2 regions of the Bacillus sp. BSL6 genome follow, and region 1 is predicted to be linked to the other one. Evidence: riboswitches for the same ligand, from Rfam matches in the RefSeq annotation. Region 1 holds a riboswitch; the other holds the start of a gene.
The links. A riboswitch is a leader RNA that binds a small molecule or an ion and turns the genes downstream of it on or off. The one in region 1 is predicted to bind S-adenosylmethionine.
Positions count from the first base shown of each region.

Region 2: linked by a shared signal. The riboswitch ahead of metI (cystathionine gamma-synthase/O-acetylhomoserine thiolyase) and the one ahead of RCJ96_RS24790 (peptide ABC transporter substrate-binding protein) in region 1 are both predicted to bind S-adenosylmethionine.

Region 1 is NZ_JAVGCW010000011.1:40,234-56,991, reverse strand. It holds gene RCJ96_RS24800 (YhgE/Pip domain-containing protein) at 1-340, shown strand, start outside; gene RCJ96_RS24795 (peptide ABC transporter substrate-binding protein) at 385-2,025, opposite strand; gene RCJ96_RS24790 (peptide ABC transporter substrate-binding protein) at 2,532-4,172, opposite strand; SAM riboswitch class I at 4,305-4,411, opposite strand; gene RCJ96_RS24785 (aldo/keto reductase) at 4,563-5,396, opposite strand; gene proC (pyrroline-5-carboxylate reductase) at 5,398-6,201, opposite strand; gene pnuC (nicotinamide riboside transporter PnuC) at 6,389-7,039, shown strand; gene RCJ96_RS24770 (GRP family sugar transporter) at 7,107-7,958, opposite strand; gene modB (molybdate ABC transporter permease subunit) at 8,260-8,934, opposite strand; gene modA (molybdate ABC transporter substrate-binding protein) at 8,940-9,746, opposite strand; gene RCJ96_RS24755 (helix-turn-helix transcriptional regulator) at 9,880-10,827, shown strand; gene RCJ96_RS24750 (DUF3948 family protein) at 11,041-11,142, opposite strand; gene RCJ96_RS24745 (LysR family transcriptional regulator) at 11,398-12,264, opposite strand; gene RCJ96_RS24740 (DMT family transporter) at 12,392-13,360, shown strand; gene RCJ96_RS24735 (YrzO family protein) at 13,382-13,522, shown strand; gene RCJ96_RS24730 (DUF3948 family protein) at 13,583-13,678, opposite strand; gene RCJ96_RS24725 (lysophospholipid acyltransferase family protein) at 14,016-14,621, shown strand; gene RCJ96_RS24720 (DUF3948 family protein) at 14,695-14,790, opposite strand; gene RCJ96_RS24715 (LacI family DNA-binding transcriptional regulator) at 15,096-16,073, shown strand; gene RCJ96_RS24710 (PH domain-containing protein) at 16,222-16,551, shown strand; gene RCJ96_RS24705 (YitT family protein) at 16,670-16,758, shown strand, end outside.
Region 2 is NZ_JAVGCW010000001.1:580,151-596,908, reverse strand. It holds gene RCJ96_RS03275 (L-cystine transporter) at 1-739, shown strand, start outside; gene RCJ96_RS03270 (hypothetical protein) at 819-1,211, opposite strand; gene RCJ96_RS03265 (DUF3912 family protein) at 1,299-1,514, opposite strand; gene RCJ96_RS03260 (hypothetical protein) at 1,769-2,080, shown strand; gene RCJ96_RS03255 (hypothetical protein) at 2,117-2,605, opposite strand; gene RCJ96_RS03250 (nucleoside 2-deoxyribosyltransferase) at 2,685-3,059, opposite strand; gene RCJ96_RS03245 (DUF3966 domain-containing protein) at 3,150-3,410, opposite strand; gene murG (undecaprenyldiphospho-muramoylpentapeptide beta-N-acetylglucosaminyltransferase) at 3,507-4,565, opposite strand; gene metH (methionine synthase) at 4,584-7,982, opposite strand; gene RCJ96_RS03230 (bifunctional homocysteine S-methyltransferase/methylenetetrahydrofolate reductase) at 7,982-9,814, opposite strand; SAM riboswitch class I at 9,885-9,994, opposite strand; SAM riboswitch class I at 10,198-10,307, shown strand; gene metI (cystathionine gamma-synthase/O-acetylhomoserine thiolyase) at 10,401-11,513, shown strand; gene metC (cystathionine beta-lyase) at 11,510-12,673, shown strand; gene RCJ96_RS03215 (cysteine hydrolase family protein) at 12,837-13,349, shown strand; gene RCJ96_RS03210 (ArsR/SmtB family transcription factor) at 13,783-14,073, shown strand; gene RCJ96_RS03205 (class I SAM-dependent methyltransferase) at 14,217-15,329, opposite strand; gene RCJ96_RS03200 (MBL fold metallo-hydrolase) at 15,339-15,968, opposite strand; gene RCJ96_RS03195 (DUF2759 domain-containing protein) at 16,139-16,312, shown strand; gene glcK (glucokinase) at 16,393-16,758, opposite strand, start outside.

The DNA.
Region 1 (16,758 bases):
CTTCTTCGCATTTCTTTCATTAACACAAATGTTTCTAATTGTGTTTGGAAACGCAGGTATGATTTTTAATATTATCTCACTATCGTTACAACTTGTAAGTTCCGGTGTAATCGTACCACATGAGATGCTTTCTAAAACATATCAAACAATCGGCGGATTATTTCCTGCAACATATGCAGCGAATGGCTATTATACAATAATATTTGGAGGAGTTAATTTAGAGAGAAATATTATTTCGTTATTAGTTATTGTATTAGTTACACAATCAGTAGCAGTGATGACTTTAGCTATAAAAGGAATGGTAAAGGGAAGAAGAAGCTCTGTAGTTAAAGAAGCATAAAATAAAAAGGTATCCTCGGTGGGATACCTTTTTATTAGCACTTATTATTTTGCAACTTCTGTCCACTTGTAGTTAAACTCACCACCGAAGTCAGTTGTTACAAGTCCTTTAATAAATCCGCGTTGTAAGTAAGAACGACCTTGTTGGTATAAAGGAGCGACAGCACCGTCTTGTAATAGAATTTTTTCAGCTTGCTTCATTGCTTCCCAGCGAGCTTTTTCATCACCAGCTAAATTTGTTTTTACTTTATGAATTAGCTCATCGTACTCTTTGTTAGAGTATTTATCGAAGTTGTAAGCACTATCTGTTGTAAATAAATCTAAGAATGTAATTGGATCAGCGAAGTCAGGGCCCCAGCCATCAATACCGATTTCATAGTCACCACTTAACAGTAGTTTTAACTGTTGTTTACGTGGTTGTGGTTTTAAATTCACTGTTAATCCATCTAAGTTCTTTTCTAGTTCACCTTTTAAATATTCACCAGTCTTTTTAGCTAAAGCATTATCACTTGTTAAGAGTTCAATTGTTACTTTGTCAGTACCAAGTTCTTGCTTCGCTTTTTTCCAGTTTTCTTTCGCTGTTTTCACATCATCTTTCACTAGATTTCCATTTTCTTTACGGAAGTCGTTGCCATCAGGACTTTTTGCGAATTTCGTAGGAACCATTCCTTCAGCTGCAACAGCGCCGTTATTTAAAATTGTTTCTACGTATGCTTTCTTATTCATTGCTCCGTTAATAGCAAGGCGTGCATGTTGATTTTTTAATGTTTCATTTTTTTGATTGAGTCGTAAAAATTGAATGCCAACTTCAGCGCGTTCTTTGAAGTTTGGATCGCCCTTATATTTATCAACAAACTCCGCAGTTAAAGCAACGCGATCAATTTGTCCTGAATCATATAAATTAACTTCTGTAGACTTATCTTTAACGACATTGAAGTTGATTTCTTCTAATTTCACCGTTTTAGCATCCCAATAGTTAGGATTCTTCTTCAGTTGGAAGCTTTGCTCGTGTTTCCAGTTATCTAATGTGAAGGCACCGTTGTAAATTAAATGATTTGTTTCTAAACCGTATTTATCGCCTTGAGACTTTAAGTACTCTTCATTAATTGGTAAGAATGTTGAGAATGTCGTTAAACTTAAGAAGTAGGGAACAGGACGATCTAGTTGTACTTCTAATGTTTTGTCATCAATAGCTTTGACCCCTAGTTGATCAATCGGCAATTGTTTTTGGTTTATTTGTTTCGCATTCTTTATATCGAAGAATAAGAATGCATATTCAGCTGCTGTATCAGGGTTTACGGCACGTTGCCAAGCGAAGACAAAGTCTTTTGCTGTAACAGGAGTACCGTTTGACCATTTTGAATCACGCAGATGGAATGTATATTTCGTTTTATCGGGACTAACGTCAACCGACTCAGCGACACCAGGAATCGGTTTATTATCTTCTCCCATTGCATATAACCCTTCAAAAACATTACGCATTACGTTCATGGATTCCCCATCCGTTGCTTTTGCAACATCCATTGTTGGAATTTCTGAAGCAAATGATAAGTTAATTGCCTGTTTATCAGGTGCTTTATCATTTGCTTTCGCTCCGCTTGCGTTATCTTTATTTCCCCCGCAAGCAGTTAGTAATAGACTTGCCCCTAAAACAGATGCAACAACAGGTACAACTTTTTTCTTCATTGTTCGTTCCTCCCTAAATGTGTTGTTCGTAACGTCATAATGTCCATGTCTTGAAGTGTATTTATAGAAGAAGAGAAAACCTATTATAAATATGTATATGTAGGTAATCAGGTGTTCTATATGTATATACATGTTGAACTATAATTTATCATTATATGCTTCGACGTAGTAGACGTTATATTATGATGGTGAAATATTTCGTTTCTTTGATTATTTAGAATATTAACACTGGAGAGAACTATATGTCAATAATAAAAAGTTGAGCATTAATTTTTTAAAATAATATATTAAAAAAGCGGATTTCCTCTTATTGAGAATCCGCTTTTAATACATTTTTTCAATAAAATAATTACTGTAGATAGAAAAACATCGATTCAGCTTGCCTTTTATCCCGCATTAACGGGCAGTAAGACCCTCACCTCAAAATTTAGCGGAAGCAAAGAAGTTAGGTGGGAGATCAACTGCCCGTAAAAGCCCGATTGGTTGGGGCTGATTAAAGTTTCACTTTATTTTTCAATTTGTGCCCATTTGAAGTTTAATTGACCTGCAAAGTCTACTTGCACAATTCCTTTCACATAAGAACGTTCTAAATAAGATTCGCCTTTTTGGTAAAGGGGAGCGATAACAGAGTCTTTAAATAATATTTTTTCAGATGCTAGTAATGCTTCCCAGCGAGCTTTTTCATCACCAGCTAAAGTCGTTTTCACTTTTTCAATTGTTTCATCGAATTCCTTATTAGAGTAATGATCTAAGTTGTAAGGGTTATTCGTTGTAAACAATTCAAGGAATGTAATTGGGTCAGCAAAGTCAGGGCTCCAGCCATCAATACCGATTTCATAGTCACCTTTTAATAAAAGTGAAACTTGTTGTTTACGTGGTTGTGGTTTCACATTTACTGTTAATCCATCTAAATTCTTTTCTAGTTGTCCTTTTAAGAACTCACCAGTTTTCTTATCAAGGTCAGCATCACTTGTTAATAATTCTAATGTTATCTTTTCAGAACCAAGCTCTTGTTTCGCCTTTTTCCATAACTCTTGTGCAGATTTTGTATCAACTTTGGTTAAATCCCCGTTTATAGTACGGAAGTCTTTTCCATCAGGCCCTTTTGCAAAGTTTTTTGGAACGAGACCAAAGGTTGGTGTAGAGCCATCATTTAATAACGTATTTACAAAGGATTTTCGATCAATTGTTTGATCGATTGCTTGGCGTGCAGACACGTTTTGTAGTACTTTGTTTTGTTGGTTCATACGTAAAAATTGTACGCCTACGTTCGGGCGTTCTTTAAAGTTCGCATCTTTTTTATATTTATCAACGAAGTCGGATGTTAATTTTATACGGTCTAATTGTTTTGATTCGAATAGGTTTACTTCTGTTGATTTTTCTTTTACGACGTTAAAATTGATTTCCTCTAGTTTGACAGTATCTTTATCCCAATAGGTAGGGTTTTTCTTGAATTTAAAGCTTTGTTCATGCTTCCAATCGCTTAGTGTAAAAGCGCCGTTGTACAAGATTGTATTGTCTTCTAAAGCGTACTTATCACCTTGTTTTTTAAAGAATTCCTCGTTAATTGGTAGAAATGTTGGGAACGCTGTTAAGCTAATAAAATATGGAACAGGGCGTTCTAATTCTACCTCAAATGTATGGTCATCAACTGCTTTTACACCAAGTTGGTCGGCTGGAAGTTCTTTGTTGTTAATTTTTGTTGCATTTTTAATATCAAAGAATAGAAATGCATATTCAGAGGCTGTTGCTGGATCGACAGCTCTTTGCCAAGCGAAGACAAAATCTTTCGCTGTAACAGGAGTACCGTTTGACCATTTTGAATCTCGCAGGTGGAATGTGTATTTCGTTTTATCACCACTTACTTCATGAGATTTTGCAACACCAGGGACAGGTTTATTACCTTCACCAAGGTTATACAAACCTTCAAATACGTTTCTCATTACTTGACCAGAATCAGTATCTGTAGCACGAGCTGTATCCATTGTTCGTATTTCAGTAGGTGAAGATAAGTTTAAAACTTGTTTACTAGGCGCCTCGTCTTTTGCATTTGCTCCGCTTGCTTCGTTTTTATAACTACCGCAACCAGTTAATAAAATACTTACTCCTACAACTGATGCAATACCGGGTACAAACTTCTTTTTCATTTGATTTTCCTCCTAAATAATTAAGTTTGGATGATGATGAGGGAAATGAAAAATAAAAAATCCCTCTTTTCGTATTGAGAAAGAGGGATTTTTACGTACAAGTTATGCACCCGTATATAAACGAAGTCCCTCATTCTATCTTTCAAGCTATAAAGCTTGCAGGAAGTGGCACAGTATTCAAAAATGAACCTGCTGCCGAGGTTTCAAAGGGCCAGTCCCTCCACCTCTCTTGATACAATGAGTAAACGAATAAACTTTATTAATTTTTGTGTTTCTTTGATAATTCAAAATCTTACACCTTGGATGATGAAGTGTCAACTGAATGAAATATAGTTTAAATTTTCAGTTTTCTTAAATGAAAAACCACTGCATATGGCAGTGGTTTTTCTACTAGAAGTTAAAGTTATCTGGATCTGGACCAACGCGACGATCTTCATTTAAAGCTTGAATTGCTTTCATATCATCAGCACTTAATTCAAAGTCGAAGATGTTTGCATTTTCAATAATACGATGTTCTTTAATTGATTTAGGAATTGTTACAACTTCGTTTTGTAAATCCCAGCGTAAAATAATTTGCGCAGTTGATTTATTATATTTTGTCGCAATTTCTTGCAACGTTGGATTATCTAGTAGTTGTCCTTGCATTAACGGTGACCAAGCTTCAAGCTGGATATTATGTTCTTTACAGAAAGCGTGCAACTCTTCTTGTGCTAGACGTGGGTGGTATTCCACTTGATTGACCATTGGCTTAATTTCAGCAATTTCAAATACGTCTTGTAAGTGGTGAATATGGAAATTACTCACCCCAATTGCACGAACACGGCCGTCTTTATAAAGTTTTTCTAACGCTTTCCATGATTCAGTATATTTCCCTTTTACAGGCCAATGTACTAAATATAAATCTAAATACTCTAGTCCTAATTTTTCTAATGTAGTTTCAAATGCTTGAAGTGTTGTTTCATACCCTTGATCGCTATTCCATACTTTTGATGTAATAAATAATTCTTCACGTGAAACACCTGATTCACGGATTGCTTGGCCAACGCCTTCTTCATTTTGATAAATTGCTGCAGTATCTATACTGCGGTAGCCATTTTTAATTGCTGCTTTCACAGACTCGATTACTTCTGAACCATCTTCTACTTTAAAAACACCTAAGCCGAACCAAGGCATTTTTACACCGTTATGTAATGTTGTATAGTCTTTTAAACTTGTTAAACTCATATTATTTCCCCCTAGCTTTTTTGTTTGTCGCTTCTACTGCTTTTTGAATTGCCTCTGAAAAATTATATTCATATAAAGCTTTGAGACCTTCAGCTGTGGAACCACCTGGCGTTGTTACTTGTTCACGGAGGTTAGCTGGATCTTGTGTTTGTTCAAGCATAGAAGCAGAGCCAGAAATCATTTGAATGACAAGGTGTTTTGCGGTTGCTTCATCGACTCCATAACTTTTTGTTGCTTCAATTAAACTTTCAGCAAAGTAATAAAGGAAGGCTGGTGCACTTCCAGTAACTGCAGTAAGTTGATGAACTTCTTCCTCGGTACAAAGTTGCGAAGTACCAATGCCCCCTAAAAGCAATTGCAGGGTTTCTTGATCAGTCTCGTTTACGAATTGTCCCATCGTGTATAAGGAGATAGACTTACCAATTTCAGCAGCTGTATTTGGCATAATCCAAGCAACAGGCGTTCCTTTAGGAAGTCTTTCTTCTAAATAAGATGGGCCGATGCCGGCAGCTACCGTTACGACAAGTTGATTCGATAGTAACGGAGATAACTCTGCTAATAATTCTTCATGTGCAGAAGGCGGCATTGCTAAAACAATCGTATCAACAGATGTAACATGATGCTTCCAATCTGTGGTAGTAGACACATTATATCGCGCTCGTAATTGATCTAGCTTTTCTACGTTACTTCGGTTAGAAACGATAATCTCTTCGATGTATTCTTTGCTTGTTTTAAGTAATCCGGAAAATATAGCTTCTGCCATACGACCAGCACCAATAAATAGAATTCGATGTTTAGTTAGCATATCCTCTATTCCTTTCTAGTGGAGATATGTTATAAAAAACGATACCATTTTTAAGAGAATTTTGTAAAAAGAAAAGGCTTATTGTAGATGGAATAGATAATGAAAAGTAGGGAATTAATGGTGAAAGGGAGAGTGATTCCTTATACTGGTGATAGGGAATTTATTACACATCTGGGGAGAGATGATTATGATTAGAAGTCCGCTCTTTTTACTCATTACTAGTATTATTTGTGTATTGGTTGGATTGTATATTCAATCGAGCTATATTGAAATCTTTGCATCGGTCATGGGAATTATTAATGTTTGGCTATTAGCAAGAGAAAAAGTATCCAACTTTTTATTCGGTATGATTACCGTTGCGGTATTTCTGTATATTTTTATTACACAAGGTTTATATGCAATGGCAGTATTGGCAGGTTTTCAATTTATATTTAATGTATATGGTTGGTATCATTGGATTGCACGTAGTGGGGAGGAAGAGGTAAAAGCAACAGTTCGTTTAGATTTGAAAGGTTGTATTTTTTATATAATCTTTATTTTAGTTGCATGGATTGGTTGGGGGTATTATCAAGTCCATTACTTAGAATCAACAAGTCCATATTTAGACGCTTTAAATGCTGTACTAGGATTAGTAGCTCAATTTATGCTAAGTCGAAAAATCTTAGAAAACTGGCATTTATGGATTTTATATAATGTAGTTAGTATTTCAATTTATATCTCCACTGGGTTATACGTTATGCTAATATTAGCTGTTATTAATCTCTTTATATGTGTAGCGGGTTTGCTAGAGTGGAAGAATAATTATAAGGGCCAAAAACATACAAATAATTATATCTAGAAAATAATTAGAATTAAAAAACCCCTGAAGCATATGTGCCTCAGGGGTTTACTAATAGATTATAAGTTTATGCTTTTGTCATACCAAGTAATACAGCGCCGCCGATAATTAAAACACTACCTAGCGCAATAAAGATCAATTGACGTTTCGTTTTCTTTTCGCCTAAGAAGACAATCGCACCAAATGTTGAGATAACGATTCCAGTTTGAGATAATGGGAAGCTTGTTGCTACTCCGACACGTGGTAATGAAAGAAGTAAGAATAAGTTTCCAGTTCCCCATAGTAAACCAGATAAAGCGTTACGGATTGCATATTTGTTAAATGGTTTATGTTTAGATGTCAGTACAACCGCACCAACAAACATACCAACTGCTTGTGGTAAAATAGCAGACCAACCATCGATGTTATACCAACGAATAATAATTACATATACAAGATAGCCAAAAGTAGAAACAATTAAAGTAAGAAGGCCCTTTTTCAATTGTCCTGGTGGCTGAGCATTTTCTTTATCATCTAATGATGTGAATACAACACCAACTACGATTAATAGGATTGCAATCGTTCCCAGAATGATCGTTGTAGTAGTAGTCCACTCACGAAAAGCGATAACCCCAAAGATAGAAGTTGCAACAAGTTGCATACCAGTGGAAATTGTTACAGTAGTTGAAACGCCTAGTTTTTCAACTGTTTTTAATTGGTTTACTTGTCCTAAAGCCCAGAATAAACCTGAAATAAAACCAACAATCAAGATTGTCATTGTTAAAGTTGGTTGAGTAAATACATACATAATTGTTGCGAAGAATAGAGCACCGATTGTCATACCTACCGTTTGGCTATATGCACCACCGCCCATTTTTACGCTTACTAATAAGATGTTTCCCCATGCAATTGCAGGAAGAAGCGCTAATAAAATGTCCATTACAAGACTCCCTTCGTTTTGCTATACCAATATAATTACATATCGTTCTAACGATCGGTAATGCCCCACTACTAGAGTAGAAGATTACCGATCGCTAAAACAGGATGAAGAATTCACGATATAAATGCGTTTTCATTTCTTCATTTTTTCAAACACCTCCATATAATAACAGGAAATTGCCTATTTTAGAAAGTAAATTCAAATAGAATGTATATTTAAATAAAAATTAAAATTCAGTTATTTCCCGGTGGTATATTTTTATTTCCTAAGAAATAAAAAAGCAGCTTCAAAAAGAGCTGCCTTAAGAGTTAGTAATTCTTTTATTAATAAGCTGAATACATAGCAAAAATAGGAGGGACATACTAATAGTGATAACTACTAGTGTCCAGGCGAGCTGCATATTACTTGCATCAATCGCCATGTAAATGGCAGTTGGGATAGTTTGTGTTTTACCAGGAATGTTTCCGGCAAACATGAGCGTAGCACCAAACTCACCAAGCGCACGAACAAAGCTCAAAATCATTCCACTTAGTAAGGCAGGAAATGCAAGCGGAAGTGTGACGTGTAGAAAAACTTGATATTCACTTGCACCAAGGTCACGAGCACTTTCTTCAATTTGTACATTCGCGATAGAAAATCCTGTTTTTGCTGATTGATACATAAGTGGAAATGCAACAACTGTAGAAGCAATGATAGCAGCAGTAGATGTGAACATAATAGATTGCTGAAATATTGATTCTATCCACATTCCAATGGGACTGTTATTTCCAAAAATGATAATGAGAAAAAAGCCGATTACAGTTGGCGGAAGTACCATTGGTAGTAAGAAAATAGTTTCTAATATTACTTTATATCTCCATGAGGAGCGTGCTAGCGCTCGTCCGATTATCGTTCCTAAAATGGTAACGATAATGGTGGCACATGCAGCTACTCGTAAAGATAGAAAGATTGGTGATAAAATAGTATCAAAGCTCATGGCAATTATGATAGGACTGTAAATCCGTATTTTTTAAAGATAGATTGTGCATCTTTTGACTGCAAATACTCATAAAATGAAGTCGCCTCTTTCTTGTGTTTAGATTCTTTTATAACACCTAAAGGATAGTGAATTGGCTCATGAGAAGTATCCGCTGCTGTCTCACCAACTTTTACTTTGTTTGAAATAAGAGCATCTGTTTTGTATACAATACCAGCATCAACATTACCTGTTTCTACATATGTTAACACTTGGCGAACATCTTTTGTAAATACGACTTTATTTTGAATGTCATTCCAAAGATTTTCATGTGTGAGAGAAGCTTTTGCGTATTTTCCCGCAGGTACAGATTCAGGTGTACCAAGTGCGATTTTTTTTATTTTTTCATCTTTTAAATCTTGAATTTTTGTAAGAGAACTATCTTTTGGGACGACTAGAACGAGTTCGTTTCCAAGGAGATTTTTCCCCTCTTTTTCATTAATGAATCCTTTTTTAACGAGAGTTTGGAATTTATCTTCGGCTGCTGAGAAGAATAAATCAGCAGGTGCACCTTGTTCGATTTGTTGTTGAAGTGCACCAGAAGCGCCGAAGTTAAAAGAAAGTTTAATATTAGGTTCTTTTTCTTTATATTTTGTTTCAATTTCTTTTAGCGCATCTTGTAAGCTTGCAGCTGCTGATATAGTAAGTTCAACTGTTTTTCCTTCTTTAGCGGTTGATTTCTCTTTCTTCTCTCCGCTTGTACATGCAACACTAAATATAAGAAGAAAAGAAAGGATAAGTGCCCCGATGGATTGTAATGTAAACTTATTCATAAAAAATCCCCTTTCGTTTTTACATAATTAATTATAACTAAATATAACTAAATATAACTAGTTATAATTGAATATAATTTGAACGATGTAGTTATTTTTAAAATATAGGAGAAATATTCTTTTCTTTGTTACAATGAAGAAAGAAAGTGAGGAATCGTCTATGGATCATCATTCCTACACAACGGAAGAAGTAGCGAAGCGATTAAAAGTATCAAAATTAACTGTATACGATTTAATTAAAAAAGGAGAACTGCCTTCTTATAGAATTGGTAGACAGATGCGCATTGATGCAGCAGATTTAGAACAATATATTAAGCAAATGAAAACAGGTAACGTACAAGTTACTTCTGTAAAGAATGACAGTAATAGTATCTCGAATACATGTATTATTAGCGGACAAGAACTAACGTTAGACATGTTGGCAAAACGTATAGAAAATCGCCTGCCAAGTTCAAATATATTAAGGGCATATCAAGGTAGTTTAACGAGCCTAGTAAAAATGTATCAAGGAGAAGGAAGTATCGTTAGCTTGCATTTGTTTGATGGCGAAACGGGTACATATAATGTTCCTTACGTAAAACGTATTTTAGTAGGACAACCATGTACGATGATTAATTTATTAGCAAGGAACGTTGGGTTTTATGTGCAAAAGGGAAATCCAAAAAATATAAAAACATGGGATGATTTATCTCAATCATCTATACGATTTGTAAATCGAGAAAAAGGTTCTGGTATTAGGGTGTTAGTCGATGAACAATTGCGCATTCAAAATTTAAATAAAGAACGTATTAGTGGATATGAATGGGAAGAATCGAATCATCTTGGTGTTGCTACGCAAGTCGCGAATGGGAAAGCTGATGTGGGAGTAGGATCAGAAAAGTTTTCGCAAATTGTAAATGTAGACTTTATTCCAATCATGAAAGAGCAGTATGATTTAGTGATTTTGAAGAATAAAGAAAATGAAGAGTTGATCGAAGTTGTAAAAGACATTCTGCAATCGGAAGAATTTCATAATGAACTAAAAGCGATTGGCGGATATGATATGACGAAAACAGGTCAAATTATATATGAAATAAAGTGAAACTTTAATCAGTGGGGGGCTTCATCCCCCACTGATTATCAGCCCTCACCAATCGGACTTTAATGGGCAGCCCGACCCCACCTAACTTCTTTGCTTTCGCTGAATTTTGAGGTGGGGATCTTACTGCCCATTAAAGCGGGACAAACTAAAAAGCTGCTTGTCTATAAGACGAGCAGCTTTTTCTATATATAAAGGGGTTGGGGAAACAAAGTGTTAAACAAGACCTTTAGCAAGTGTGTAAATGAAAGCTGTAAGAAGAGTCGCTCCACTTGCAAGTCCGATAAAGTCTGATTTGTTAAATGTAATGTTGTTCATTATAATCTCTCCTTATTTGTTTAATGTAGTTGCAACAGCTTTTGCATCGACAAGTGCGGATAGCACCATGCCCATTGTATTTAAAAATTTGTTTGATTTCATTTTGTTCATCATGCGTATCCGCTCCTTTTCGAATTGTTGTTGCCCTGCTTTATATCTTAATTATAGGAAATATGATCGCCTGCAACTATCGAATTAGCTTACGGAAGACTTACACTTTTGTAAGAAAAAAAGACATTCGTGTAAGAATGTCTTTTAAAGCATATTAATGTGGTGGTGCTCTTCGATTGTTTTTAAAAAGCTACGCATTGAATTTGTCATATAGCTATCCTTGCGGCGTATGAAAACCGTTGAAATACTGCCGTATTTTTCAGGGATTGCATGACAATGTACTTTCCCTGCTTTAGAAAGATGGTGGACAGCAGACTGTGGTACGAGCGTAATTCCAAGGCCGAGTGCAACACTGTTTAATATAGTCTCTAATATATTAAATTCCATAATTCTTTTTGGTAGCAAACCTTCGTCTTTCAGCCATCGTTCTAGTTTGGAACGGTATCCACAACCTTGGTTAAAAACGAGTAGAGGCGTTGTTGTAAATTCTTCTATATGAAAAGCTTTATTTTGTGTTACAAGCATTAATTTCTCTGTACTAACATCATATTGTTCAATAAGGGGATGTTTTATTGGCCCTGATATAAAAGCGCCATCTAGTTGATGATTGAGTACTTCTCTAATTAATTCTTCTGTTAGACCTGCTTGTAATGATAAATCGACGTTCGGATAGCTTTTATAGTAAGAAGATAAAATGGTAGGTAATGTACTTACTGTTTCGACAGTACCGATTTTTAATATGCCAGAGGGTGTTTCACTATCTAAAAATACTTGTTTTAACTCGTCAACATCTTGCAAAATTTTATTAACATAAACGAGCATTTTTCTTCCTTCAGCTGTTAAAGTCATGCCTCGTTTATGACGATAAAAGAGCGGTGTTTTCAGCTCGTTCTCCAGTTGTTTAATACGCGTTGTTACATTTGATTGTACGTAATTTAATTCCTTTGCTGCGCTACTTACACTACCTTGGTCGGCAACGCTCTGGAAGATTTGTAAATCTCTTAATTCCATAATACTGTCCTCCTTGATGTTAACTATCATTATAAATGATAGTTAACATCATTTTGAATCATTTTACGTGATATATTTTTTCTTTTACAATTCTCTTTGTGCAAATAGAAAGAAGCGGGGGATTGTGGTGAGAAGAGGTCAAATGATAATAGGAGCTTTAGCATGTTTAATTGCAAGTATGTCATGGGGAGCGATGTTTCCAGTTGCTGATCATGCGTTAGAATACATAGATCCGTTTTATTTTTCGCTTATTCGCTATGGAGCGGTGGCGATAATGCTGATTATATTGTTGTTAATGAAAGAAGGGAAACAGGCATTTCGTTTAGAAGGAAGAGGAAAGTTACTCGTCTTTTTCGGAACGATGGCGTTTACTGTATATAATGTACTTGTATTTTTAGGTCAAATGTTAATGGGAAAATCAGGCGTGATGGTAGCCTCCATTATGGAAGCACTTATGCCGATGATTTCTATTTGTATTTTATGGGGATATAAGCATATAAAACCGAAAAAATATATGATAACGAGCATGATTATCGCTTTTGTAGGGGCTGTATTTGTTATTACAAAGGGCGACATGAGTTTCTTTTTAACATTGAAAGATAACATGTTTTCACTAGCATGTATATTTGTTGGAGTTGTAGGTTGGGTTATTTATACGATGGGTGGTCAAACGTGTAGCGATTGGTCGACATTACGTTACTCTACATTGACGTGTGTATTCGGTACGACCGTTACAGGAATTATAACGGTACTTATTACATCGCTTGGATATGTTTCAGTTCCGAGTATGGGAACGATTTCTGTCGTGAAATATGATTTGTTATTTATGATGACATTACCGGGAATTGTAGCATTACTTGCTTGGAATTACGGTGTGAAGATTTTATCATCTATTAATGGGATTTTGTTTATTAACTGTGTGCCTATTACGACTTTAATAATTATGATGATGCAAGGATATCAAATCACGATGTTTGATATTGTAGGGACTTTATTTGTTATTGCAGCGCTTATTCGCAATAATGTTTGTCAGAGAAAAGAAGAAAATATAAATAAGAAGGTGTTACAAGAAGAGCAATTACGTCAAGCTGTTTAATAGGCAATTGGAGGATTTCATATGTTAGAAAGTTTATTGTTTTTCTTCGCCGTTGGAGTTGCTTGTGAGCTTGCAGCAATTAATCGAAATGGTCGTAAGAAGATAAAACAACAAGCTGAAATGATACAGCTTTTAAAAGAGTTAAAAGAAAAAAACATTTAAAAAGACGACCGGGCATAGACGGTCGTCTTCTTCTATATAAAGGGGAAAGGGGACACAAAGTTATACAAGCGTAGCAGCGTAAATAAAAGCAGTAAGAAGAAGAGAGCCGCTAGCTAATCCTAAAAAATCTAATTTGTTAAAAGTGATGTTATTCATGGTGCATTCTCCTTACTTATTTAATGTAGAAGCAACAGCTTTTGCATCGATAAGAGCGGAAAATACCATGCCCATTGTATTTAAAAGATTGTTCGTTTTCAGCTTGTTCATCATATTGATCCGCTCCTTTTCGAATAATGGTTGCCCTGTTTCTGACTTAATTGTATGAAATATCGCAAGAAGTAACTATCGAATTAGCTTACAAGAAAATTACACTTTTGTAAGAATTGAAAATTAACAATTAATACTCATTTTTATTACCAACTCCTATAACTTAGTGTTATAATTGAGGTAAGAAAATGACTATACTTCGGATGTTCAGAAAGGAACGAAACCAATGTATAAACCAATTACATTTTTGTTGAAATATATATTTAAAACAGCTGGGAAAGTAGAAGTGCAAGGAAGAGAAAAACTACCAGAAGGTGGTCCGTATGTTGTTGCGTGTACACATACAAGTTTTATGGATGTATTAATGTTAGCTACAGGGATGTACCCAACAGAGATTCATTACATGGCCAAAAAAGAATTATTTGAAGGGAAATTCAAAAATTGGTTCTTTAAAAATGTAAATGCATTCCCTGTAGATCGTGCAAATCCAGGACCGAGTACACTTAAAATTCCATCACGCTTATTAAAAGAAGGAAAAGTGGTAGGGATTTTCCCGAGTGGAACGAGATCGACAGAAGACGTTTCGTTAAAAGCTGGTGCTGTGACAATTGCGATGCGTTCTAACGTTCCATTAATACCGGCAGCTTATATTGGTCCCTCAAGTGTAAAAGAATTAATAAAAGGAAAAAGAGCACAATTAATTTTTGGAGACCCAATTCAAATTGATGCTGAAGAACAAATAGATCGAAAAACAGCTATGAAAATGATGACAGATCAATTAAATGAGAAGTTTGAGGAGCTTAAGGAAGCTTTACAATCAAATCAAAAGTAAGAAAAGACGACCGGGCATAGACGGTCGTCTTTTCTATTACTATTTATAATGAAGGGGAAAGGGGACACAAAAGTTATACAAGCGTAGCGGCGTAAATAAAAGCAGTAAGAAGAACTGATCCGCTAGCTAGTCCTAAAAAATCTAATTTGTTAAAAGTAATGTTATTCATCGTATATTCTCCTTACTTGTTTAATGTAGAGGCAACAGCTTTTGCATCGATAAGAGCGGAAAATACCATGCCCATTGTATTTAAAAAATTGTTTGATTTCACTTTGTTCATCATATAAATCCGCTCCTTTTCGAATAATGGTTGCCCTGTTTCTGACTTAATTGTATGAAAAATAGCGGAGAGTAACTATCGAATTAGCTTACAGGGAAATTACACTTTTGTAAGAAAAATGAATGAAGGTGTAATGATGAGAAGGTTTGACATATGTTCATGGAATTTATTAATTTAAAAGTAGAGGTGAGTGTATGGCTAATATTAAAGATATTGCAAAGATGGCGGGAGTTTCAGTTACGACTGTTTCGAGAGTATTGAATGATCATCCGTATGTAAGTGAAGAAAAAAGGAAAGCGGTTATAGAGATAGTTGAGAAGTTGAATTACTCACAAAACGCAAATGCTGTTCATTTATCAAAAGGAAAGACGAATATTGTTGGTGTAATTCTCCCTTACATCAATCACCCGAGCTTCGATGCAATGGTAGGGGGAATGATGAAGGGAGCGTTAACTCATAACTACAGGGTGCTACTTTGCCAAACAAACTATAATAAAAAAGAAGAAATGAAAAGTTTACATATGTTAAAAACGAAACAATTAGATGGCCTTATTATTTGTTCACGTGCAAATGATTGGGAAATGATAGAACCGTATGCTTCATACGGCACAATCATTGCTTGTGAAGACAATGATATTTCACATATCTCAAGTGTATATACAAATCATTCGGCAGCTTTCCAGCTAGGAATGAATCACCTGATTGAAAAAGGTTATAAAAAAATTGGTTATTGCACGGGAAGAAAGCTAGGACCGAGTAGTCAAAAACGTTTTGATGTGTATAAGCGTCAATTGCAATCTATAGATGAAGAAGTGAATGAAGAGTGGATTTTTACAGAATGTTTTACGTTAGAAGATGGTGTGAAAGTGGCTCATAAATTAAAGGAACTGCAGCATCTTCCTGAAGCATTAATAGTAGCAGGAGATGAAGTTGCAATTGGGCTTATGACAGAAGCTGAAAAATTAGGTATTCAAGTTCCTGAAGACTTAGCGATTATTGGATTTGATAACCAACCTATTTCGCAAGTGTTACAACTTACAACTATTGATCAAAATTTAAATGAAATAGGTAGAAAAGCCTTTGAAATGTTTTATAGGCAAACAAGTGATGAACGTTCTAAACAAGAAAAGGTGGAAATTCCGTATGAACTTGTGGAACGTTCTACCGTTTAGTTTTAATCCGTTATGCACATAATCGCATAACGGATTATTTTTTTGAAATATCTTTGACAGGAAACGCGTTTCATACTTTATAAAGGAGTTAAACCGGTCTGTAATAATCCATGGATTCTTTTCAAAAATAGTATTTGGAGGGAAATGCATGAATGAACTTTTATTAAGTATAAAAAAGTTTTTAGGGAATGACGAAAATGTTTTAGCCTTTGTGGTGGGGGTTTTTGAGAAGGATCATTTCACGTTATGTTATCAACATGGGATTTTTGTTGCGACTACTAGACGTCTCCTGTTTTACGGAAAATTTCTATACTATCCTTCAACATTTAAAGAGTACTCATATTTGCATATAGATAGCATAGTTTTTCGCCCGTATTTCGAATTTATTTGTAATCATGAAACCATCCGAGCTAAGTATATTCAGAAGGGGAATGTGGAGCAATTTGTCCGTATAGTTAGAGCAAATGTGAATAATTAATCACCCCTCTGTTTAAACATAATATCGTGATTTTTAAGAGGTAAAATGCGGAATAAAAACAACTTCTAAACCTCTAGGAGATAGTGATACAATGTCAAATGGGGGGAGGGTATGAACTATGGTTAATCAACGTATAAAGGAAATAACACTAATTACAATTGGTTCATTATTATTCGCAATTGGTATTAATTACTTTGCAATTCCAAA
Region 2 (16,758 bases), on a different contig from region 1:
TGATGCTGTATATGCAATTGTAATGCGTATGGTAACATTAATTTTACGTCTTACTCCATACGGCGTATTAGCTCTTATGGCAAAAACAGTTGCTGGTAGCGATATAAATGCTATTTTAAAACTTGGTAACTTCGTGTTAGCGTCTTACGTAGCACTTATCGTAATGTTCGTTATCCACTTATTATTAATTGCTCTATCTGGTTTAAATCCAATTCAATATTTGAAAAAGGTGTTCCCTGTATTAACATTCGCATTCACATCTCGCTCTAGTGCCGGTGCAATGCCATTAAATATTGAAGCACAAAAAGAAAAACTTGGTATTTCTGAAGGAATCGCTAACTTCGCAGCATCATTTGGAGTATCTATCGGACAAAATGGTTGCGCAGGTATTTACCCAGCAATGCTTGCAATGATGGTCGCTCCAACTGTAGGAATTGATCCATTACAACCACAATTTATTTTAACTTTAATCGCTGTCGTTGCAATTAGCTCATTTGGTGTTGCCGGCGTTGGTGGCGGTGCAACATTCGCAGCATTAATCGTACTATCTACAATGAACTTACCAATCGGTATTGTTGCTCTAGTGATCTCAGTTGAGCCATTAATCGATATGGGGCGTACAGCTCTTAACGTAAGTGGTTCTATGACAGCAGGTCTTATTTCAAGCAAATGGCTTGGTGAATTAGATCAAGATACGTACAATCAAGATGATACAAAAACTGGTGAAATTGCTTCATAATGAAAGAAAGACGCTAACATACAATTGTTAGCGTCTTTTTTATTCCGTTCCCTCTTTATAGATCTTATCTTGAGAATTATCACACCAAGTATTCTTCTAGCTGCTCTTTTAACTCCTCCTCAATCTCATCACAAGATTCATCAACTAGTTCCCCTACTTGCTTACTCCCAAAAATGTTTGATTGAATTGACATTCCTAAAAAGATTCTTTCGCATTTCCAAATTGAAATATTGTGAAATTCAATCATCTCTTTTTCTTCATCTAATATAGCTATAGCAACTGATGAATTATATCCCACCTCAAAGGGATTCTCTTTCTCTCTTGCAAATCCCATATCTAATTCCATGTTTTTTTCTATGTATAAATGCGAATACTCTTTATACAGTTTAAGTGATATTCGCTTTATTTCCTTCTCCATACACTGAATTTTCTCTTTTAGCTCCAATGTAAAATCCCGTTCTTTATACTTCATCTCCGTCTCCTTACACATAGAAAAAGAGAATACAATAACATATTCTCTTTCCTCACATATATTTCATTATCTCACAGCCCGTCCTTTTCACAAATAACCATTTTGTTCGCACCATTTATGAAATTGTCCTACATCTACTCCAACTAACACGATATCCTTGAGCTCTACATCAATACTTTGTTCTCCAATTACAATAGCAAACTGCGATTCTAATTTTGTCTCGTTTTTCTTTACAATTCCAATTCGGTTCCGATGCGCTCCATCTTTTATATATGCTTTTTGTCCTACAATATCAAAGTTCAAGATTTTCACCTCTTTTACTGCGCTCAAATTGGAAATACAATCTCCACCTCGGAAAATTTCCTTTCATTGCACTATTTCTCTATATATATGACGAAACAATAAAAGAGTCCTTCCTTCTTTACAATTATTTTTTCTTTGTTTCATTTTTGTGATTGAAACGTAAAGTTTATAATAAAATACACTTGGAAGCGCTTTCTATGTAATTTTTTATGTTATAATGTATAAGTAGAACTTCGTAAAGAGGGTTAAAAAAAATGAATACAAAAATGATAAAAAAAGTAATTGAAGCATTAAAAGTATATGGCTTTCAGAATGTATCATTCTGTGACAAAACGAAGCAATTTTTATTTCATAACGAAACAGATATTATGAGCGGCTATGCAGAAATAACATATAGTAGTCAATTTGAAAAATTCAACGTACAAATTCATCCTATTGAAACGCATCACCAAGCAGAGTTACAAGAGGTTGAAAGACATATACAAGCCTGTATAAGAAAAGTGGAATATTTAAACGCACTTCTTAGCGGACAAACGAAACTAGATGATAAAATTATTATAATGTAAAAAAAGAACGTGAGGTGATCACGTTCTTTTTTTACATTATACATTCATCTTTTCTTTCAGTTGTAATCCTGTAATAGACTCTAATACATCCATTGCTTCTCCAAATGTCATGTCAAAAATTGTTTTATCTTCTACGTATGGAAATTGTCTGAAACGCTTTTCTAACATTTTCACAGCATCCGACGTAAAGTGTGCACTATCGATGCCAAATTCTGTTTCAAGAAGAACGATCCAATCTAACACATGAAAACCTAATCCATTTACGAATGAAATAAGTTTTTCTTCTGACTGTGAAGATAAGAATACGTGTCGTTCCATCTCACTAAAAAGTTCTTCTCCTAAAATATCAGCTAATTCATCATCATGTTCGCGGTCAATGATTTCTTCATAACCATAATCATCTACAAGCTCCTCAACTTCTTCACTATCTGCAAAAAGTAATTGGCTAAGAAGTGCCTCTTTCTTAAATTCGCTATTTTGTACGACTTCTAAAAAGCTCGTTTCCCATCCATTTTCTAATTTCATATTATGTACTCCTTTATATATGTTTCTTATCATCACTGTACCCAAAAGATCACTTTTATAACCTTTTAGGTAGTTATTATTATTTCACATGATTCATAACATAAGATGCAAATTCTGCTGCATCTCCTTCAAAAATATTTATTTCTGGCAAATGATAGAACGTTGTTTGGAGCGGATTTCCTTCATGATATACATATATTTTTTTCTCTAACGCGATCGCCATTCCAAACTCTGTATGGCTCCCGTTTCCGCCATCTAATATAAGTAAAAATATATCCGCTTCTTTAATAGCATTCTTTTCTGCCTGACCAATTTCTCTTAATTGCTCTTGATTCACAGCTCTTTCGTTTCTTGTCCAATCATATGTATGGTGCCATCCTGCATATTTCAGTTCATTTGCTATAGAACTTACAAGATGTTTATTTTGGAATCCTGAAGCGATGTAAAAATTCATTTCTATACACCCCTTCTTTATATACGGGAAACTCCTTTTTAGCGTTACTTGCTATATAATAAAAAACGACTTCAAAAAAAATCCCCATCTTTAAAACTTATTTGCGTTTAAATGATGGGATGCCTCATGGTCTTCTTTTATTTTTTGTTTTTTATAACTTTCATCAGCTAACATTTCTAGTTCAGCTGTTATTTCTGATTTTTCAAGCTCTCTTTCTTGCGAAAATTTCCTTGAAATATAAACAATAACACTACCAACGTACAACACAAAGCATATAATAAGTGCAGTATTTTCATAGAGACTTAGCTCCAACACAGTCACTCCTAATCCATTCGTATTTTCACGCTTCATTAATTGGAATTTCCCTACTAATCCATTTGCTATTGTAACATAAAAACACCGTTTCTTGGAATCTTTCATCCTACTAAAAAAGGCATGATTGTTTCATCATGCCTCTGAAATATGTTGAATGATTGTTTGAATTGCTTCTTTTCCATTATATTTTTTTAGAGCTGTTTTATACACTTCATTATTTTGATTTAATTCTTCGACATGCCTTATAAGAGATTTCACAGTCACATCTTCTTCATACAATACGGAAGCATATCCTTGTCTCTCAAAAGACTCTGCATTTAGTATTTGATCTCCACGACTTGCAAATTTCGATAGTGGAATTAAAACCATCGGCTTTTGCAATGTTAAAAACTCAAAAATGGCATTAGAGCCCGCACGTGAAATAACAAAATCTGTTATGGCTAATATATCTGGCAGTTCTCCGTGTACATACTCAAATTGTTTATATCCTTCTTTATTTTGTAAACTATCATCAAGATTACCTTTTCCGCAAAGGTGAACAATTTGATATTTTTTCAGAAGTTCTGGTAACGCTTCTCGAACCGTTTCATTAATTTTTTTTGCGCCCAAACTTCCTCCCATGATTGTAATAACTGGCTTTTTACGTGAAAAACCTAAAAATGCTAAACCTTTTTCACGATTTCCCTTTAGTACTTCTTCACGTACAGGAGATCCTGTATAAATTACTTTTTCTTTCGGTAAATGTTTCGCAGCTTCTTCAAATGTAACAAATATTTTCGAAGCGAAACGGAGCGCAATTTTGTTTGCTAGTCCTGGCGTCATATCAGACTCATGTAATAAAACTGGTACTCTATTTAGCCATCCTCCAATTACGACTGGTACAGATACGAAACCACCTTTTGAAAAAATCACATCTGGTTTTAGTTTTCGAATCCTTACATACGCGTCCATAACACCCTTCATCACAAGAAAAGGATCTTTTATATTTTTTAAATCAAAATAACGGCGTAGCTTTCCGCTCGCAATACTATAGTACGGAATGCCTTCCTTTTCTATAATCGTTTTCTCAATTCCTTGATGAGAACCAATATAAGAAATATCCCAATTCTGTTCTTGTAAATGTGGAATGATGGCTAAATTAGGTGTTACATGCCCTGCCGAACCGCCACCTGTAAAGACTATTTTTTTCATACGTCTCCCCCTTCTAGACTATAATACACTAAAATATCTTGCCTCGGGGTGAGAAAATACCATAGCCGTTACAGACGCTTCTGGCTCCATCATAAATCCTTCCGTTAATGAAATACCTATTTCCTCTGGATGAATTAAGCGAAATAACTTTTCTTGATCTGCGAGTTCTGGACATGCTGGATAACCGAAGGACACTCGTATCCCTCTATATTTCGTACGGAAGCGTTCTTCCATCGTCAATTCTGGCGAATCTGGAATCCCCCAGCGATCGCGAATGAGCATATGTGTTTTTTCAGCAAGTCCTTCTGCTAGTTCAAGCGCTAACGATTGAATAGCATGACTGCGTAAATAATCACCTTTCGCTTTCCACTCTTCAGCAATGTCACGAACACCTTCTCCAACCGTAACAGATAGGAAAGCAACATAGTCCATCTCATCTCCAACTGGGCGTAAATAGTCACCTAAAGTACGATATGGTGCTTTTCCTTGTCTTGGGAATGTGAAACGCTCTATAACACGCGTATGATCTTCTGGATCATATATTACAATATTCTGTCCGTCGCTTTGCGCTGGGAAAAATTGATACACTGCTTTCGGTTTTAACCAAGATTGTCCTTCCTGCAATAATTCATCTATTAAATCATTTAATTCATGCGCTCTTTTATCTCCCTCTCGCAAAAGTTTCTTCACACTTCCCTTTAGGCCAAGGTGATGTCCAAGCAGCATTTGTCTATTTAGAAATGGCGCGAGATGTGAAACAGGAACATCTCTTAATACAATTCGTTTTGTTGAATCCGGCACGATAACCTCAGCCTTCGGCAATGGCTCAATTACTGCTGGAATTTCTACTTTCTTCTCTTCTTTTGTTACGATATGAAGATGACGTTCTTTTTTATCCTGCTTCATCTTCTCACGCTCTTCTTCTTTTTGAAGCTTATTAATAATATCCAGCCCCGTCATCGCATCACTCGCATAACATACGAGCCCTTTATAAGATGGCGAAATGCGATTATCTGTAAACTTTCTCGTTAACGCTGCCCCGCCTACAACAATTGGAATATCAATATCCGCCGCTTTTAAATCTTCAGCAGTCGTTACCATTTGTTGAGCCGATTTTACTAATAAACCAGAAAGGCCTATAATATCAGGCTTCTTTTCTTGTACTTCTTGCACAATTCGATCCGAGCGAACATTAATTCCTAAATTAATAATCTCATATCCGTTATTTGCTAAAATAATTTCAACGAGATTTTTCCCAATATCATGCACATCACCTTTTACAGTTGCTAATAATACTTTTCCTTTTTTCGCACTATCGCTAGATTCCATATGTGGCTCTAAATAACTTACAGCAGCTTTCATACTTTCAGCACTTTGCAATACTTCAGCAACGATAAGCTCATTATTATTAAATAATCGTCCTACCTCATCCATTCCTGTCATAAGTGGGCCATTAATAATATCCAAAGGTTTTCTTCCTTCTGTAAGTGCGAGACTTAAATCTTCGTGTAAACCTTGTTTCGTACCTTCTACAATGTAATTTGCGAGCCTTTCATCAAGTGTTAATGTTTCTTGGACAACAATATCTTTCTTTTTTGCCACGCGATAGAAGTTTGTAAATTTTTCTAACGTCTCTTGCGTCGTTTCAAAAAGCAATGCATCTGCAAGGCGTTTTTCTTCATCAGGAATTGACGCATAGCGCTCTAATTTTTCCGTATTTACAATCGCGTAATCTAACCCTGCTTTCGTTGCATGATATAAAAAGACGGAATTTAACACTTCGCGACCAGCTGGTGGTAAACCAAATGATATGTTACTTACACCTAAAATCGTTAAACACTCTGGTAATGCTTCTTTAATAAGGCGAATCCCTTCTATCGTCGCAGCCGCCGAGCCAATATACTCTTCATCACCTGTCCCTACAGGAAATACAAGTGCATCAAAAATAATATCTGATGGGCGTATACCATATTTCGTCGTCAATAACTCATAACTTCTTTTCGCAATTTCTAGTTTTCTTTCCGCACTTACTGCCATTCCATCTTCATCGATTGTTCCAACTACAATTGCAGCACCATATTTACGAAGAAGCGGTGTCACTTTTTTAAATCGCTCTTCTCCATCTTCTAAATTAATTGAATTAATAACAGCTTTCCCTTGAATATAAGTAAGAGCTCGCTCCATCACATGTTCATCTGTTGAGTCAATCATAATCGGTACTTTTAACACTTTCGTAACTTCTGCCAAGAAGTTTTCCATATCTTCTATTTCATCGCGGTCCGGGTCTGCCATACAAATATCAATAATATGAGCATTTTTCTTCACTTGCGCTCTAGCGATTTCAGCAGCCTCTTCAAATTTCCCTTCTGCTACTAATCTTTTAAATTTACGTGATCCAATAACATTTGTTCTTTCACCAACAAATAATGGTCTCATAGAGTCATCATATTGCAGTGCCTCTAATCCACTAACTCCATGACCTTCTCGTTCATGATGTTCACGAGGCTTTAGGGATGCTAGTGCTTCTTTCATTGCTTTTATATGTTCTGGTGTTGTGCCACAACAACCACCGATAATATTAACCCATCCTTCTTCAGCAAATCGCTTCACTTTTTCAGCGAGAGAAGATGGAGATTCATGATAATGTCCATCTTCATCAGGAAGACCTGCATTTGGATAACAAGAAATGTAACACTCCGATAAATCAGATAGAGAACGAATATGGTCTCTCATAAACTCCGGACCAGTCGCACAGTTTAATCCAACAGATAATGGCTTCATATGTTCTACCGATAAGTAAAAAGCCTCAATTGTTTGCCCAGCTAGAGTCGTTCCCATCGGTTCAATCGTTCCCGAAATCATGATAGGTACAACTGTATTTAGTTCATCAAAAGCCGCTTGAATTCCAATATAAGCAGCCTTCACGTTACGCATATCTTGACTCGTCTCAACGAGTAATACATCCACTTCTCCTTTCAACAATCCTCTTGCCTGCCGTGTATAAGCTTCAATTAATTCTTCAAACGTTACACCACCAGTAACACTAATCGCTTTCGTTGTCGGTCCCATTGCTCCCGCAACATATACTTCCTTCCCGCTTTCTTCGACTGCTTGCTTCGCTAAACGCGCTGCCTTCTCATTTAGCTCCTCGTCTAAATGAGATAACGCATAATCACTTAGTACAATATTGGTTGCCCCAAATGTATTTGTTTCAATAATATCCGCTCCAGCTTCAATATAGGCTTTATGAATCTTTAAAATAACATCTGGTCTTGTTTCTACTAAATACTCATTACACCCTTCGTACTCCTCTCCTCCGAAATCTTCCGCAGTTAAATCCTCTTGCTGGATCATCGTTCCCATTGCACCATCTAATATTAAGATGTTATTTTGTAATTTTTCTTCTATACATTTCATCAATTAATACCTTCTTTCACTTCTTGCTTTTCTCTCACATATTTAACAAGATGTTCTGTAATTTCATATTTTAAAAATGGTGTAATAAGATAAATGCCGTTAAAGTATTTCATCGCCGCATCGATCAATTCTTGAGAAATACGAATCCCTTCCTCAATTGCTGCCTCTTTCGTTTCATGTCCATCCATTCTCTCTCTTACTGCTTCAGGTAAAGTAATACCTGGCACCTCAAAATGAAGAAAATCTGCATTCCGTTTACTTATTAATGGCATAATCCCAATAAAAATAGGTTGTTCTAAATGCTTTGTCGCTTCATACACTTCTTCAATTAACGCGATATCATAAATCGGCTGCGTTAAGAAATATTCTGCTCCAGCATCTATTTTCCGTTCCATTCGCTTAACCGCTGCTTTTAAATGTCTTACATGCGGGTTAAATGCACCGCCCACAGAAAACCTTGTTGCCGGTCCAATGGATTTCCCTAAAACGGAACGCCCATCGTTCATTTCTTTAATCATTTTAATGAGCTCGATAGAGGACAAATCATATACAGAAGTGGCACCTGGAAAATCACCAACGCGCGCTGGATCTCCAGTTAAAGCTAACACTTCTTCCATGCCTAACGCTGATAATCCTAGTAAATGAGATTGTAGTCCGATGACGTTATGGTCTCTACATGTTAAGTGCGTCAATACCGGAATATCATGCTTCGTTAATAATGCTCCCATTGCCATATTCGAGATACGGGGCGATGCTAATGAATTATCTGCTAGAGTAATAGCATCTGCTCCAGCTCTTTTCAATGCTCTTGCGCCTTCAAAAAACCGCTGCGTATCTAACGTTTTTGGTGGATCTAATTCCACTACTACGGTCGTTTGTTTTTTTGCTTTCTCTGCTAAAGTGACATGAGCTTTTGAACGTTTCTCATGTGTATGAACTACTTTCGGTCTTTGAACCGTATCCTTTTCTATTACAGGCGTAACATTTAGAGTAGCACGTTTCATACTTTCAATATGTTCTGGAGTCGTGCCACAACAACCGCCCAATAACCGAATACCTTGCTCAATAAATTTCGGTGTCATCGCTTCAAAATAAGCTGGACTTCCCTCATATACGTATCGTCCCTCTACATAATTTGGGAGACCTGCATTTGGATATGCTGACAAGTAACCATTTTTCGGAATCGATATCATTTTAAGAGCTTCCGTCATATGAAGTGGCCCTAGTTGGCAGTTCAATCCAACAACATTTGCACCGTAATCTAAAAGCTGTTTTAATATTTCATTTACATCATTTCCATTTTGAGTCGTACCCGCCTCATGTAACGCCAATTGCGCTACAATTGGAATATTTGTTTCTTTTCGTAACACCTGGACAGCATGAAGTAATTCAAACTCATCATAAAAAGTCTCTAATAGCAGTCCATCAACCTGTTCTTCTAATAATGCACTTGCCTGTTCCAGTAACATAAATTCTCGCTCCATATCAGTTGTCGTAACCGCCCCGATATGTTTCATACCACCAATTGTGCCTAAAATTGCATTTCTGTCTGTAACAGATGCTTTCGCCAGTTTTACTGCCGCTCTATTAATTTCAGTAACTTGATTTTCTAATCCATACATACGTAATTTCGCTTCATTTGCTCCGTACGTATTTGTTTGAATCACATCTGCCCCAGCCGCTACATATTGCTTATGAATCGATACAATTAAATCTGGATCAGATATATTCAATTCTTCAAAACTACTTTGCAAACCATGTGAATGTAATAACGTCCCAACCGCACCATCACCTATTACAATTCCTTTTGATAATAAATCTAGTAATTTCACAAATCTCCCTCATTTCTATCAATATAAAAACCCCCTCTTCACTTTGAAGAGGGGGACATAATCGATCCTCCTCTTATTATGCAAAACATTCGTTTTGCAGGTATTAGCACCGTTTCAAACATTTCGTTTGAAGGTTGCCGGGTTTCACAGGGCCTTTCCCTCCACCGCTCTCAATAAGAGTTTGTCTTTATTATTTTATTTATGTAGCTAAAAGGAAATGCGTTCCCCTTTTAACAATGTTTGTTAATTTTTTTATAAATTTAGCACGCACAAATACAAAAGTCAATGACACTTGCGGAAAAATAAAAATTATTTAAAATAAAGTTGCAATTCAATTATCTTTTGTTGTAAAGTTAAAAACATAATAAAATTTCATACGAACATTCTTATCTAGAGAGGTAGAGGGACTGGCCCTATGACGCCTCAGCAACCATTAACATTTGTTAATAAGGTGCTAATTCCAGCAAATTGTGAAAGATTTGACAGATGAGAAGAAGACTCTATTCAAACCGAAAGCCTTCTTCTTAGAAGGCTTTTTTATTTTATATTCAACTAATGGTTCAATTTAAAAAGGAGGAATTTTCACATGTCAACTATCGAAACAAAATTAGCGCAAATCGGAAACCGGAGTGAAACTACAACAGGAACTGTTAATCCACCTGTTTATTTTTCAACTGCTTATCGTCACGAAGGAATTGGTAAATCTACTGGATTTGATTATTCACGAACTGGAAATCCAACGCGCGGCCTATTAGAACAGGCAATCGCAGACTTAGAATGCGGTGAACAAGGTTATGCCTGTAGTTCAGGGATGGCAGCCGTTCTTCTTGTCCTTTCCCTATTCCGCTCTGGAGACGAACTTATTGTTTCCGAAGATTTATACGGTGGCACTTATCGATTATTTTCTGAGCACGAAAAAAAGTGGAACGTTCGATGTAGATACGTAAATACACAATCTATTAAACAAATTGAGCAAGCCATCACAACGAAAACGAAGGCTATTTTCATAGAAACTCCAACTAATCCATTAATGCAAGTTACCGATATTGCCGCTGTTGCAACTGTAGCGAAAAGACACGGACTACTTCTTATTGTAGACAACACATTCTACACACCTTATATACAGCAGCCATTAACAGAAGGTGCCGATATCGTACTTCATAGTGCAACGAAATATTTAGGTGGTCATAACGATGTACTAAGCGGACTTGTCGTTGCAAAAGGAAAGGAACTTTGTGAGGAAATCGCTCATTATCATAATGCCTCTGGTGCAGTCTTAAGTCCATTTGACTCATGGCTATTAATTCGTGGTATGAAAACGTTAGCGCTTCGCATGAGACAACATGAAGAAAATGCAAAAGCAGTTGTTGCTTATTTAAATGATGAGGATGGGGTGACAGATGTATTTTATCCTGGAAGAGGCGGCATGATCTCGTTTCGTCTGAAAGATGAAACATGGATTAATCCATTCTTACAATCTTTATCCTTAATTACATTTGCCGAAAGTCTCGGTGGTGTTGAAAGTTTAATGACATATCCAGCAACACAAACACACGCTGATATTCCTGAAGAAATTAGAACAGCAAACGGTGTATGTAATCGTCTTCTTCGATTTTCCGTTGGTATTGAAAATAGTAACGATTTAATTCAAGACTTAAAGCAAGCCATTAAACTTGTAAAAGAAGGTGTAAGAATATGAGTTATTCTATAGATACACTCTTACTGCACAACCAATATAAACATGACTCGCAAACAGGAGCTGTTAACGTTCCCATCTATAACACATCAACATTTCACCAATTTGATGTAGATACGTTCGGGAAATATGACTATAGCAGGTCAGGCAATCCAACTCGTGAAGCTCTTGAAGACATCATTGCTTTATTAGAAGGCGGAACAAAAGGATTTGCCTTCGCATCAGGAATTGCAGCGATTTCTACTGCATTCCTCCTCCTTTCACAAGGTGATCACGTACTCATTTCAGAAGACGTATACGGAGGAACTTATCGAATGATAACTGAAGTTCTCTCCCGTTACGGTGTTTCACATACATTTGTTGATATGACCAATTTAGAAGAAATAAAGCAAAACATTAAGCCAAATACAAAACTCTTTTATGTAGAAACACCTTCCAATCCACTTTTAAAAGTGACAGATATTCGTGCTGTTTCTAAACTTGCAAAATCTATTGGCGCCCTTACTTTTGTTGATAATACATTTTTGACACCATTATTCCAGAAACCACTTGACCTTGGCGCTGATGTCGTTCTTCATAGTGCCACAAAATTCATTGCCGGTCATAGTGATGTTACTGCCGGATTAGCAGTTGTAAAAGATACCGATCTCGCCCAAAAACTTGGCTTTTTACAAAATTCATTCGGCGCTATTCTAGGCCCGCAAGATTGTTCTCTCGTACTTCGTGGTCTAAAAACATTGCATGTACGTCTTGAGCATTCAGCTGCTAATGCCAATAAAATTGCACACTATTTACAAGAGCACGCTAAAGTTCAAAATGTCTATTATCCAGGATTACAAACACATCTTGGATTTCACATTCAACAATCTCAAGCTACATCAGCAGGAGCTGTCCTATCTTTCACTTTACAATCAGAAGACGCACTTCGCCAATTTTTATCAAAAGTAAAATTACCTGTCTTTGCAGTTAGTTTAGGGGCTGTCGAATCGATCCTTTCCTACCCAGCTAAAATGTCACATGCAGCACTATCGCAAGAAGCTCGTGATGAAAGAGGGATTTCAAATTCATTACTTCGGCTATCCGTCGGTCTTGAAAATGTTGACGATTTAATATCCGATTTTGAAAATGCCCTTTCTTATGTAGAAGAGCCTGTAAATGCATAGAGAGCAGAGAAGATATGAAATTAAGTTATCATATCTTCTTTTTTACGCTGATAAGTATATTTGTCAACCCTTCGTATAATTCATAAAAAAAATGACAGATCACTATCTATTTCCAAGTAATGAATTAATTGATATATTAAGAAGTAAAAAAGGGGCAAAAATAATGGATACATGTGCAGATGTTTTAATCGTTATCGATTTACAAAATGGAGTATGTTATAGTGAGGAGCATTTATTTAATTTACAAAATTTACTTACAAAAGTAAATAAAAGAATTTCTTCATACAGAAAATCAAATAAACCAATTCTTTTCGTTCAACATTGTGACGATGATTTAGTACCTGAAAAAGACCTTTGGGCTATTCATTCAGATTTAGATGTTCAAAAACAAGATTTTTTTGTAAGAAAAACACATGCCAATTCTTTTTATAACACAAACTTGAAAGAGATTTTAGATCAATTATCTGTACATCGTATTGAATTTTGTGGTGCCCAAACAGAGTACTGTATGGATACCACGATTAAATTTGCCCATGGACTAGGGTACGAAAACTTCATGTTCCAGAAAGCAACCTCTACGTTAAATAATCCATTTATGTCCGCAAAAGAGACGATTGATTTTTATGAAAATATATGGAACCACAGATTTTTAAAATTGATGAAAGATGAAATCTAGAATACATAACTAACGTCTTGGTAATTATAAGATTTATCAGCTATATTCAAACATTTCATTTTCACCATAAAGAAGCTGACTACATTCGGCTTCTTTTCTTTTAACCTGTTTTATATTCTATATATAACATTATAATTCCTTTGTCATATTATTTTAAAAATTTCGTATATTCATTTGAAAGAATAAGAAAATCATGATAAAATTGTGTTACAAATATATCTATATCTTTCAATTTTTAAAATGCATCGAAATTTTCACCCAAAAATGTCATTTTACAAAACCGTGCTAAATTATCTACTTTATTTACATCAGGGTCTCTTTTCTTACAATTTCTTTACTTTAGGAATGTTTTTCTGCAACAACTGTTTTCTTTTCTTTAATTTTTTGGTATGTATAGTATGGTATAACAGCTCACACGGAGGTGGAAAAGAACATGTTAGAAACCTTTCAAAAAGAAATAGAACTATATGAAAGCAATGCAGAATTATTGAAAGTACTTGCTCATCCTGTTCGCTTATGTATTGTAAAAGGATTAATTGAACGCGGTCCAAGCAACGTTTCTACAATGTACACTGGCTTAAACATGCCACAATCTACAATTTCACAGCATTTAGCAAAGTTAAAAAGTGCTAAAATCGTTTCAAGTGAAAGAAAAGGATTGGAAATTTATTACAAAGTAGAAAACGAGACAATTATTCAACTCGTTCGCGTATTATTGGGTTAGGGACTCATAGACAGAGAAAAAGGACGTATTTTATATTTTTTATCTCATATCTTTAATATAAATATATATCATGAGAGGAAATATATGATGCTACATAAGTCGTATTAAAAAACAAGACACAGAACTATGCTGTGTCTTGTTTTTTATATTTTCAAATACCGACCCAAGTGTAACTGTTGCATATGTTTCGTATGTATAACAACATCACATGCACTCCCTAATCCTCCGCTCAAAATCATAGAATGAACTGCACGATTTTGTTTTTGAATTTCAGAAAAAGGATTCCGATCTTGATGATTCGTAAGCAGCTCTAGTATTCCTGCTGCTAACAAAAACTCAGATTGTTTCTTATGCCATACCATATTCATACCTTGCAGGCTAAACATTTCTTTCAGTTCGTCCCAATGAATATGAGTAGTAAGATCCATTTCACCTGGATACGCTAAAGGATTACGAATTAACTTATGCTCGTAATATCCTCGTAAACTACCTTCTTGATGTGCAGGATGCATCCATTCTTCTTTTGTATATCCATAATCAACTGTAATACATACACCTCGTTGAAACCATTTCGCAATTTCTTTTATATATTCTTCCATCGCAATTGGCACTTCAAAACGCTGGCCTTCAGCGAGATGAATATTATATTTCAATAAGTATCGACCAATTCTTTTATGTAACGGCCTACATACTTCTGCAAGTTTCCCTTCCTCTGTGTACGTAACACGTACTTCATACAATATTCCATTTCTCTTCTCAATTACTTCAACAGGAAATGCATCAAATAACTCATTCGAAAAAAGAATCCCCTCGAACGATTCTCCCATTTCACTATGCGACGTATAATATGACACATTAGAAAACGAACAAAGAGTCTTTTGCTGCAATTTTCTATGAAAAGGGCTCATTTCAATTATCGAATAGTTTAAATCAATAAAGGTTTCCGGTGATAATTGCTTCCATTCTTGTAAAACATCATAGGCAAACCTTCCTGTCCCCCCACCAATCTCACAAATATGTGGAGCAACTTCACCATTTTCAACAAGACGAATAAAAAACTTAGCAAAAGTTTTTGCAAACACAGAGGATACGTTGCTACTTGTAAAAAAATCCCCTTGTCTTCCTATTTTTTCACGTTCTTTCATATAATATCCATGTTCCTCTGCATATAATGCGAGGTTCATATATGTACTGTATGAAATTGAATAATCCTTTTCTTTTTCCATCCATTCTTTTAAAATGAGCTCCATCCCCATACTAGCTCCTTACTGTAAAAATGGATTATTTTCTTTTTCAAAACCAATGCTTGTTTCTGGACCATGTCCACATAACACCGCTGTTTCATCAGGTAATACAAATAATTTCTCTTCAATACTTCCAATCAACTCTGCAAAACTTCCACCAGGTAAATCTGTTCTTCCAATACTCATTTGGAATAATACATCTCCAGAAAATACAGCATTCGCCTCTTTACAGTAATAAGAAATACTGCCTGGAGAATGTCCTGGTGTCTCAAAAATTTCAAAGTTAAATGAACCAATTGCTAATGCACCTTCTGCATCAATAATATGATCTGCTGGTTTTGCTGTAATGCTGCGATTCATCATAAAGATTTGAGAACCATTTACAGTTGCATCGCCTAACCAATCTGCTTCTTCTTTATGTACGTACACAGGAATATGAAAAGCGTCTCTTACCGCATCAACAGCACCAATATGATCAAAGTGAGCATGTGTTAATAAAACAGCCAGTGGCTTTAATTGTTCTTCTTGTAAATATGTAACGAGCTTCTCTCCTTCGTGACCAGGATCAAAGATAATACACTCATTTTGCTCATTCGTTAAAATATAAGCATTTGTTTGTAATGGGCCTAACGGCATTTGTATCCATTTCATATGAAAATCTCCTCCAATTATTAAACTTACTTTCAATGATACAACATTTTTTTCTCTTAGGAAAAGAAAGGATGCTATCTCGACAATCATTTTTAAAACATGTACAATATAAAAGAGTAAATATTCCAAAAACTCATATTAAGGAATGGGTAGACAGAGGAGGATATTGTATGGGCCTTGTTATTATTTTTACGCTTGTCACTCTGTTAGCTGTATTTGCTACGCTTAGAACACTTCGCGAAAAGAATTTTCTCGCGGGCGGCTTTGCAATTGCAACTGTACTCGTTTTCGGATGGTTTACAATCATGACTGTTCTATATAACGGGTACCCACCAGCAGCTTAATTCATTTACATGCTCGTCTTCATCAAGATTTCGCACAAAAAGAGGAAGGGTTTCCCCTTCCTCTTTTCATACTTCACAACTTATATCATCTTCGCTTCGTATTTGTGCTTTTTTACAAGCCAAGCTCCTCCGATAACACCTGCATCATTACCAAGTGTTGCAATAGCTAACTTCGTGCTCTTTACAGCACGTGAGAAAGCATATTGCTCAAAATAGCGTTGAATTGGTTCTAAAAGTGCATCTCCAGCTTTAGAAACGCCTCCGCCAATAACGATTTTCTCTGGGTTCAACGTGCTAGAAAGGTTCGCTACAGCTAATCCTAAATAAGAAGCTACCTTTTCTACTACTTCGCCTGCTAGTTCATCACCTTGTCCATGTGCTTCAAATACGTCTTTTGATGTGATACGTCCTTCTTCTGCTAACATAGAACGTAGAATACTTTCTTT